One region of the Streptomyces sp. NPDC088400 genome, then DNA from elsewhere that is predicted to be linked to it. Evidence: riboswitches for the same ligand, from Rfam matches in the RefSeq annotation. Region 1 holds a riboswitch; each other region holds the start of a gene.
What was found. A riboswitch is a leader RNA that binds a small molecule or an ion and turns the genes downstream of it on or off. The one in region 1 is predicted to bind cyclic di-AMP.
Positions count from the first base shown of each region.

Region 2: another riboswitch for cyclic di-AMP. It lies ahead of ACIQD6_RS29470 (transglycosylase family protein); the one in region 1 lies ahead of ACIQD6_RS33995 (M23 family metallopeptidase).
Region 3: another riboswitch for cyclic di-AMP. It lies ahead of ACIQD6_RS07045 (peptidoglycan DD-metalloendopeptidase family protein); the one in region 1 lies ahead of ACIQD6_RS33995 (M23 family metallopeptidase).

Region 1 is NZ_JBIVMZ010000021.1:24,072-26,266, forward strand. It holds gene ACIQD6_RS33995 (M23 family metallopeptidase) at 1-778, opposite strand, end outside; cyclic di-AMP (ydaO/yuaA leader) riboswitch at 790-944, opposite strand; gene ACIQD6_RS34000 (PP2C family protein-serine/threonine phosphatase) at 1,355-2,195, opposite strand, start outside.
Region 2 is NZ_JBIVMZ010000014.1:111,443-113,637, reverse strand. It holds gene ACIQD6_RS29470 (transglycosylase family protein) at 252-983, opposite strand; cyclic di-AMP (ydaO/yuaA leader) riboswitch at 987-1,184, opposite strand; gene ACIQD6_RS29465 (transglycosylase family protein) at 1,557-2,195, opposite strand, start outside.
Region 3 is NZ_JBIVMZ010000002.1:475,060-477,254, reverse strand. It holds gene ACIQD6_RS07045 (peptidoglycan DD-metalloendopeptidase family protein) at 1-934, opposite strand, end outside; cyclic di-AMP (ydaO/yuaA leader) riboswitch at 939-1,130, opposite strand; gene ACIQD6_RS07040 (tyrosine-protein phosphatase) at 1,578-2,195, shown strand, end outside.

The DNA.
Region 1 (2,195 bases):
TGGTGCCGCTGTGCACGGCCTTGACGGGCGTACCCGTCGGGGCGGCGAAGTCCAGGCCGGTGTGCTGGCCGGAGGACCACAGGGAACCGGCCTCACCGTAGGTGGAGGTGAGCGTGTACGAGGAGGTGGGGAGGGAGTAGCTGGCGGCCAGCTTGGCGAGGCGCTCCGCCTCCGCCTTGGCCTTGGCTTCCGCCTCGGCCTTCTTCTTCGCCGCCTCGATCTTCTTCTCGGCGTCGGTCTGCCGCGCCTTGGCCTGCGAGGCGGCCTTCTCGGCCGCCGCCGTCTCCGTGGCCGCCTTCTGCGCGGCGTCGGCGGCGCCCTGCTGCTGCTCCGCCTGCTGGAGGATGCGGGCGCGGAGGGCCTCGCCCGCGTTGGCGCCCTGTTCGCTGTCCGTTTCCGTGAGACCGGCGGAGGTGAGCGGGGCGCTGGCCAGGACGTCAGTCCCGGAGTCGTCCGATGCCAGGGAGCCCATACCGGGCAGCGACTTGGCGTCCGGGAGGTTGTCCGCGACCACATCGGGCAGGGATATGGAGACCGCGGGCTTGTCCTGCGCGGTGGCGATGCCGCCCGCGCCGACGGCGGCGATGACGCCGACACCGAGGACCGTGGAGCTGCGGGCCAGCCCGTTGTTGCGCTTGGCGGCCACGCGGTGTCTGCCGCGTACGGGGCGGATGGTCTCCTCGGTGGGATTCCATTCTCCCCAGCCCGGTTCCGGCTGCTCCTTGCCGTAGGAGAGAGTTTCGAAGGGGGCTGCCGGGGCAGGCTTGTTGGACGCCACGGGGGCGCGCTCCTTTCCTTCCTTCTCGCCTACCGGGTTAGCTGACGGGTTCGGAGCAGGAAGGTCTCCTACGGGCGCTTCTGCCGCACGGAGGCAGCAAAGAACGTCCGATTCACCCCAATTGGTGGTTCCCCGGTTCCCTTGCGGAATTCGGCGCTGCGCACGGTGCCATCTCTGGCGACGGCTGGGACGACCGCGCTGCGTTATCGAACGTTAATAGAGAGCAGGGCCTTATTCCAAGCTGTTCCTGATGATCGTTAACAACTTCGCAACGGACACACCAGGGCACAAGCGCGCGCAACGGGGCGAGTTGACAGCAATTCGGGGTCACAGTCAATTCTGACGGTCCGTCAATTGCTATGCGGAGGGGCATCTGTTGACTACCCACGGTGGCGAACCCGGTGAAGGCATCGTGAAGGGCTCCATGAAGGCTCCACGAGCACCCGCCGACGGGCTCTGACGGGCCGGGCAGGCCCTGCGGCCCGACGGACCGGGCCGGACGGGCAGGACTGGGCCGGACGGGCCCCTCGGGCCCCGGCAGCCCCCCGACGGACCGGGCGGACCCCAGGGACACCGTCACGGAACGACCGGCGTGCTCCTGCGCCGTTCCGGCTCCCCCTCCACCGGCCGGCTGACCGCCAGCAGCGCCATGTCGTCCTGGCTCCCGCCGCCCGTATGCATCCGTACGTCGTCGATCAGCGCCTGGAGCAGTTCGTCGGGCCCCGGGAAGGTCCGCCCGTCGAGCCGTTCGCGGGGAAGGTAGAAAACCCCCCGGTCGTCGCGCGCCTCGGTGAGCCCGTCCGTGTAGAACAGCAGCGTCGCGCCGGCGGGATACGCGGACTGCTCGGCGCGGTCCGGCCACGAGCCCAGCTCGCTCATCCCCAGCGGCAGCGCGGGGTCGCTGGGCACCAGCATCCGTACGGTTCCGTCGCCGCACATCAGCAGCGGCTCGGGATGCCCCCGGTTGACCAGCCGCACCACACCCTCACCGTGCGGGATCTCGGCGAGCACGGCCGTCGTGAACCCCTCGAAGGAGTCGAGCCCGCCCGGCCGCGTACCCTCCCGCGTCAGGGCACGCTCCAGCCGCTGCGCGACCCCCTCCAGCGAGCTCTCCTGCTCGGCGGCCTCCCGGAACGACCCGATGATCACCGCCACCGCTTCGACCGCGTCGAGCCCCTTCCCCCGTACGTCCCCGACCACCAGACGCACCCCGTACCGCGTGTCCTGTACGGCGAACAGGTCACCGCCGATGTACGCCCCCTCCTGCGCCGCCTCGTACCGCGCCGCGACACGCAGCCCGCCGATCCGCTCGGCGGGTCGGGGCAGCACGGCGCGCTGCGCGGTCTCGGCGATGATGCGGGCGGAGGCGAGCCGTTCACCGCTGCGGCGCACGACTGCGTTGATGTACAGCGCGAGG
Region 2 (2,195 bases), on a different contig from region 1:
ACCGGCGGGTGGCCGCCTCCAAGAGTCCGTCCAGGACGAGAAAGAGGCCTGATTCCGCGCCGGACAGGGCAAGGACGCGGCCGTGAATCCGTTGCGTGACGGGCCGATTACACGTCGGTGACAGCACAAACCCCGGACCGGCGCGTACGGGGGTGAACGCTCCGGGCCGGGGTGGCCTGTGGGGGGCGCCGCCCAGTGGGGCGGCCCGGGGGATCAACCCGGCTGGGGCTGATCCCCTTCGGATCCTCGGATCAGCTCAGGTGGAGCTGCTGGCCCGGGTAGATCACATCGGCGCTGTTGACGATGTCCTTGTTCAGCTCGAAGACCTTCTTCCAGCCGCCCTTGACCTTCTTGGCGTCGGCGATCTTCGAGAGGGTGTCGCCGGACTTGACCTTGTACTCGCCGTCCCCCTTCTTGATCGTGACCGGACGGCTCTCGCCGCGCGAGGCGGGCTGCTCGGCATCCCGGGTGGACTGCTTCGGCTGCGCCTGCTGCTGCTCGGGGGCGGCCTGCTGCTGGGACTGCTGCGGCTGCTCCTGCGTACCGGAACCGGAACCCGAGCCGGACGAGCCCGAACCGGAGTCGGACGAGCCGGAGCCCGAGCCGGTCGAGGCGCCACCCAGGTTCACGCCGCAGCTCGGCCAGGCGCCCTTGCCCTGGCTGGCCAGGACCTTCTCGGCGACCGAGATCTGCTGCGACTTGGACGCCTGGTCGGCGCTGGAGGCGTAGGAGGTGCCGCCGTACGCCGCCCAGGTGGACGACGAGAACTGGAGGCCACCGAAGTAACCGTTACCGGTGTTGATGGACCAGTTGCCGCCGGACTCGCACTGGGCGACCTGGTCCCACTCGGACGAGGACGCGGCCGACGCGGACGTGGCGCCGATCAGCGGGGCCGCGACGGCGGCACCGGTGATCCCGGCGAGCGTGGCGTAGCGAACGGCCTTGGACGGGCGGCGGTGCTTGGCCTTACCGGAAAACAGCATGGATCATCCCCTCACCGACGCCTACGAGGTCAGCTGTCGGGTTCGGGCCAAGTGAGTTGCCCGGCCGCGTGTTCTCACACGCGGCTTCACCCCAAGCCGGTCCCCGCCGTCTCCCGGGACGCTGTTGGGCGTCCCTCTCGACAGCCGGGCCCGGCGCTAAAACCTTGGGTCCCCCGCTCCTGCCTTCGGCGCTTGACGCGACGACTGTTCCCCCCGACCGACGGCAGGATTCGGCGTTTCGGTCGACGGGGCCCGCGGTGCGAGCGGTTCAGACCGTAATCACAGGCCCCCCGGTTGTTCAAAGGAGCACAACTCGGGAAAATCGCCCTTCCTCCCCCCCTTGGTGATCACGTTTCCGCTGGTGAGGGGCGAATCCGACCAACTAGCGGAGCAATGGGCATCACTTGTGGCAAAGAGACCCTTGTCTCAGTTGCCCAGAAGCGGACATAGAACCCCGAACCGCCCCTCGAACTGCCCTTGCCCCGCGCCGAGATCAGGGCCCTGATCAGGGGCGGACCGCCGAATCCGGGGTCCACGACGGGCCGTTCAACGCCCGCTCGCCCGCCGGTCGGCTCACACCCACCCGCCGGACACCTTCTGCTCGGCCCCGACGAGCCAGACGGGGTCGCCGACGCCGTGGTGGCCGTCCGGAATGTACGGACCCTTCACCCCGTCGTCCGTGGCGCCGCCCGTGAGGCTGCCCGTGCCCCGTGTCGGTCCGTCACTTCGCGAGGCACGGCCGTCCGATGCGCGCTCCTCGTCCGCGCTGCCCGAGGCGGATTCCTCCGGCGCCGCGCTCCCGCGGTGCTTGCCGGTGGCCGGCCCGGTGCCTCTGTCCGTGTCGGAGCCGTCGGCGGAGCTGGAGGCTCCGGGCGAGGGCGTCTCGGCGGAGCCGGAGGGGGTCGAGCCGTCCTTCTCCTTCTCGCCGTCGTCGGAGGCGGAGGGCGTGGCGCCCGGGTCGGCCGAGGAGCCGTCCGCCGGCGCGGTGCTCCGCCCGTCCGTCGGGCCGGACGGTTCGGAACCGGGCTCCGAGGTGTCGCCGTCGCCGGTCAGGATGCCCGTCAGCCCGGCGATCGTGGCGCAGCTGAGCCAGGGCGTGATCCCCTGCACCTTGAGCACCTTCTCCGCCACCGCTATCTGCTGGGTGCGGCTGGCGAGGTCGGGGCGGGACGCGTACTCGCCGCCACCGAACTTGTCCCAGGTCGCCTGGGA
Region 3 (2,195 bases), on a different contig from region 1:
CCAGCGGGTCGATGTCCGAGCCGTAGTCCGGACCGGTGCGGATTTCGAAGTGCAGGTGCGGTCCCGTGACATTTCCGGTGGCACCGGAGAGGCCTATCTGCTGGCCCTCGCCGACACTCTGGCCGGTGGAGACGGCGAGGGACGACATGTGACCGTACTGCGAGTACTTGCCGTCGTCGTGCCGGATGACGACCTCATTGCCGTACGAGCCGCCCCAGCCGGCGGACACGACGGTGCCCGCGCCGACCGCCTTGACGGTGCTGCCCGAGGACGCCGAGAAGTCCACGCCGGTGTGGTAGCCACTGGACCAGCTGCCGCCGGACGCGCGGTACTGGGTGGTGACGGGCGCGTCAACGGGCTTGGCGAAGTCCGAACCGCTGCTCTGCGAGCCGGTGTTGGCGGCGGGAGCCTTGCGCTCGGTGGCACCGGATCCCGAGGACTCACCGGTGGATCCGCTGGAGGACTTGACCGGGGCCTCGGCCTTCGCCGGGGCCTCCGAGGCCGGGGCCTCCGAGCCACCGCCGGCGGACTTCGTGCCGATGGTCAGCTTCAGACCGGGGTGGATCATCGACGGGTCGTCACCGACCACCGAACGGTTGTCGTCGTACAGCTTCTGCCAGCCGCCTCTGACCTTCTGCTCGTCGGCGATCCTGGACAGGTAGTCGCCGGAGACCACGGCGTACGTCTTCGCGGTCTGGGTCGCGGCCTGCTTCACGCCCCCCTGCGCCTGCGCGGCGGAGACATTCCGGGCCGCGTGCTCGGCGGTGGACTCGGCGGCCTGCGGCGCGGCGGCCGGTGCGGCCTTCTCGGCGGCGTGCGCGCCGGTGGCACCGATCAGCGGGAGCGCGATGGCGGCGCCGCCCGTACCGGCGGCGATGAATCCGCGTGAGATCGGGTTGGCCTTGGGACGGCGGTGCTTACCCTTCGCGGGCATGGCGAATTCCTCTCCGGCGCCTACGAGGTGAGCTGTCGGGTTCGGGCTGGAGATGCCCGGCCGCGCCTGGCACGCGACTTCACCCCAAGCCGTCCGTACTGACGGAACGGCGTACTACCTGGGTCCCCCGCTCCTGCCACGCGTGGATGGATGGATAAGAATTCCGGGCGGCGGCAGGATTCGGCGTTCCGCTCGGATTGAAAGTGAACGTAAGCGAGTCGGACGGCCGTAACAAGCAGATCTTTCCCGATGCCCGAACGCGCTGCGTCATTACCCGGGCCCGTCGGTGACACTGAGTGGATTACCGATCTTCCCCACCCGTGTGACACGGCAATTCGTATGCGCGGCGTCAGCACAGAACGTCACGGATATGATCCTGCTCACGAGTCGGGGTCCATCTCCCTCGCGAGTGGGGCATGTTGCATGTAATTACCCAATACGGACAGACCTGGATATGAGCGAACTCCAGCCACCCGGGCCGTCCTCGGCAGGCACACGCAGGCACATCCGGATCCCGCCATTGAATCGATTGCCCCTGGTACAGATGTCATAGAGTCAGGAAGTCGTGGGGCCGGAAAGCCTCAGGGTCAGGAATCGGTGTCGTCGGCGAGCAGCGCCGACGGCGGACACGGAGGAGCAGGCCGTGACGCAGAAGGTGCCGCAGGTCCCGTCGACGGAGCCCGAGCTGACCGGAGTGCGCAACTTCCGGGACGTGGGCGGGCTTCCGACCACGGACGGTCGGCAGGTGCGGTACGGCACACTCTTCCGCAGCGGCCATCTCGCCAACGCCACCGCGACCGATTCGGCCTTCCTCTCCACTCTCGGCCTGCACACGATCTTCGACTTCCGCAACTCCGCCGATCTCAAGCTCGACGGCGCGGATGTGGAACTGGCGGGCGTACGCCATGTGAACATTCCGCTCTCCGACCCGGCCGACGGCGCCGAGTTCTGGCGGATGATCCGGCACGGCGACCTGGAGCAGCTGCACTCGATCCTCGCCGAGGGCAAAGCCGCCGCCCGGATGACCAACTCGTACCGCTCGATCATCGCGGACCGCACCGCCGAACACAGCCGCGTCCTGCACGCCCTCGCCGAGGACAGCGTCCCCGCGCTCATGCACTGCGCGGCGGGCAAGGACCGGGCGGGGCTCTCCATCGCGGTGTCCCTGCTGGCGGTCGGCGTCGAGCCCGAGGCGATCGAGGCGGACTACCTGAAGTCGAACGATCCGCACCGCCGTTACCGGATCGTCCGCAGCGACACG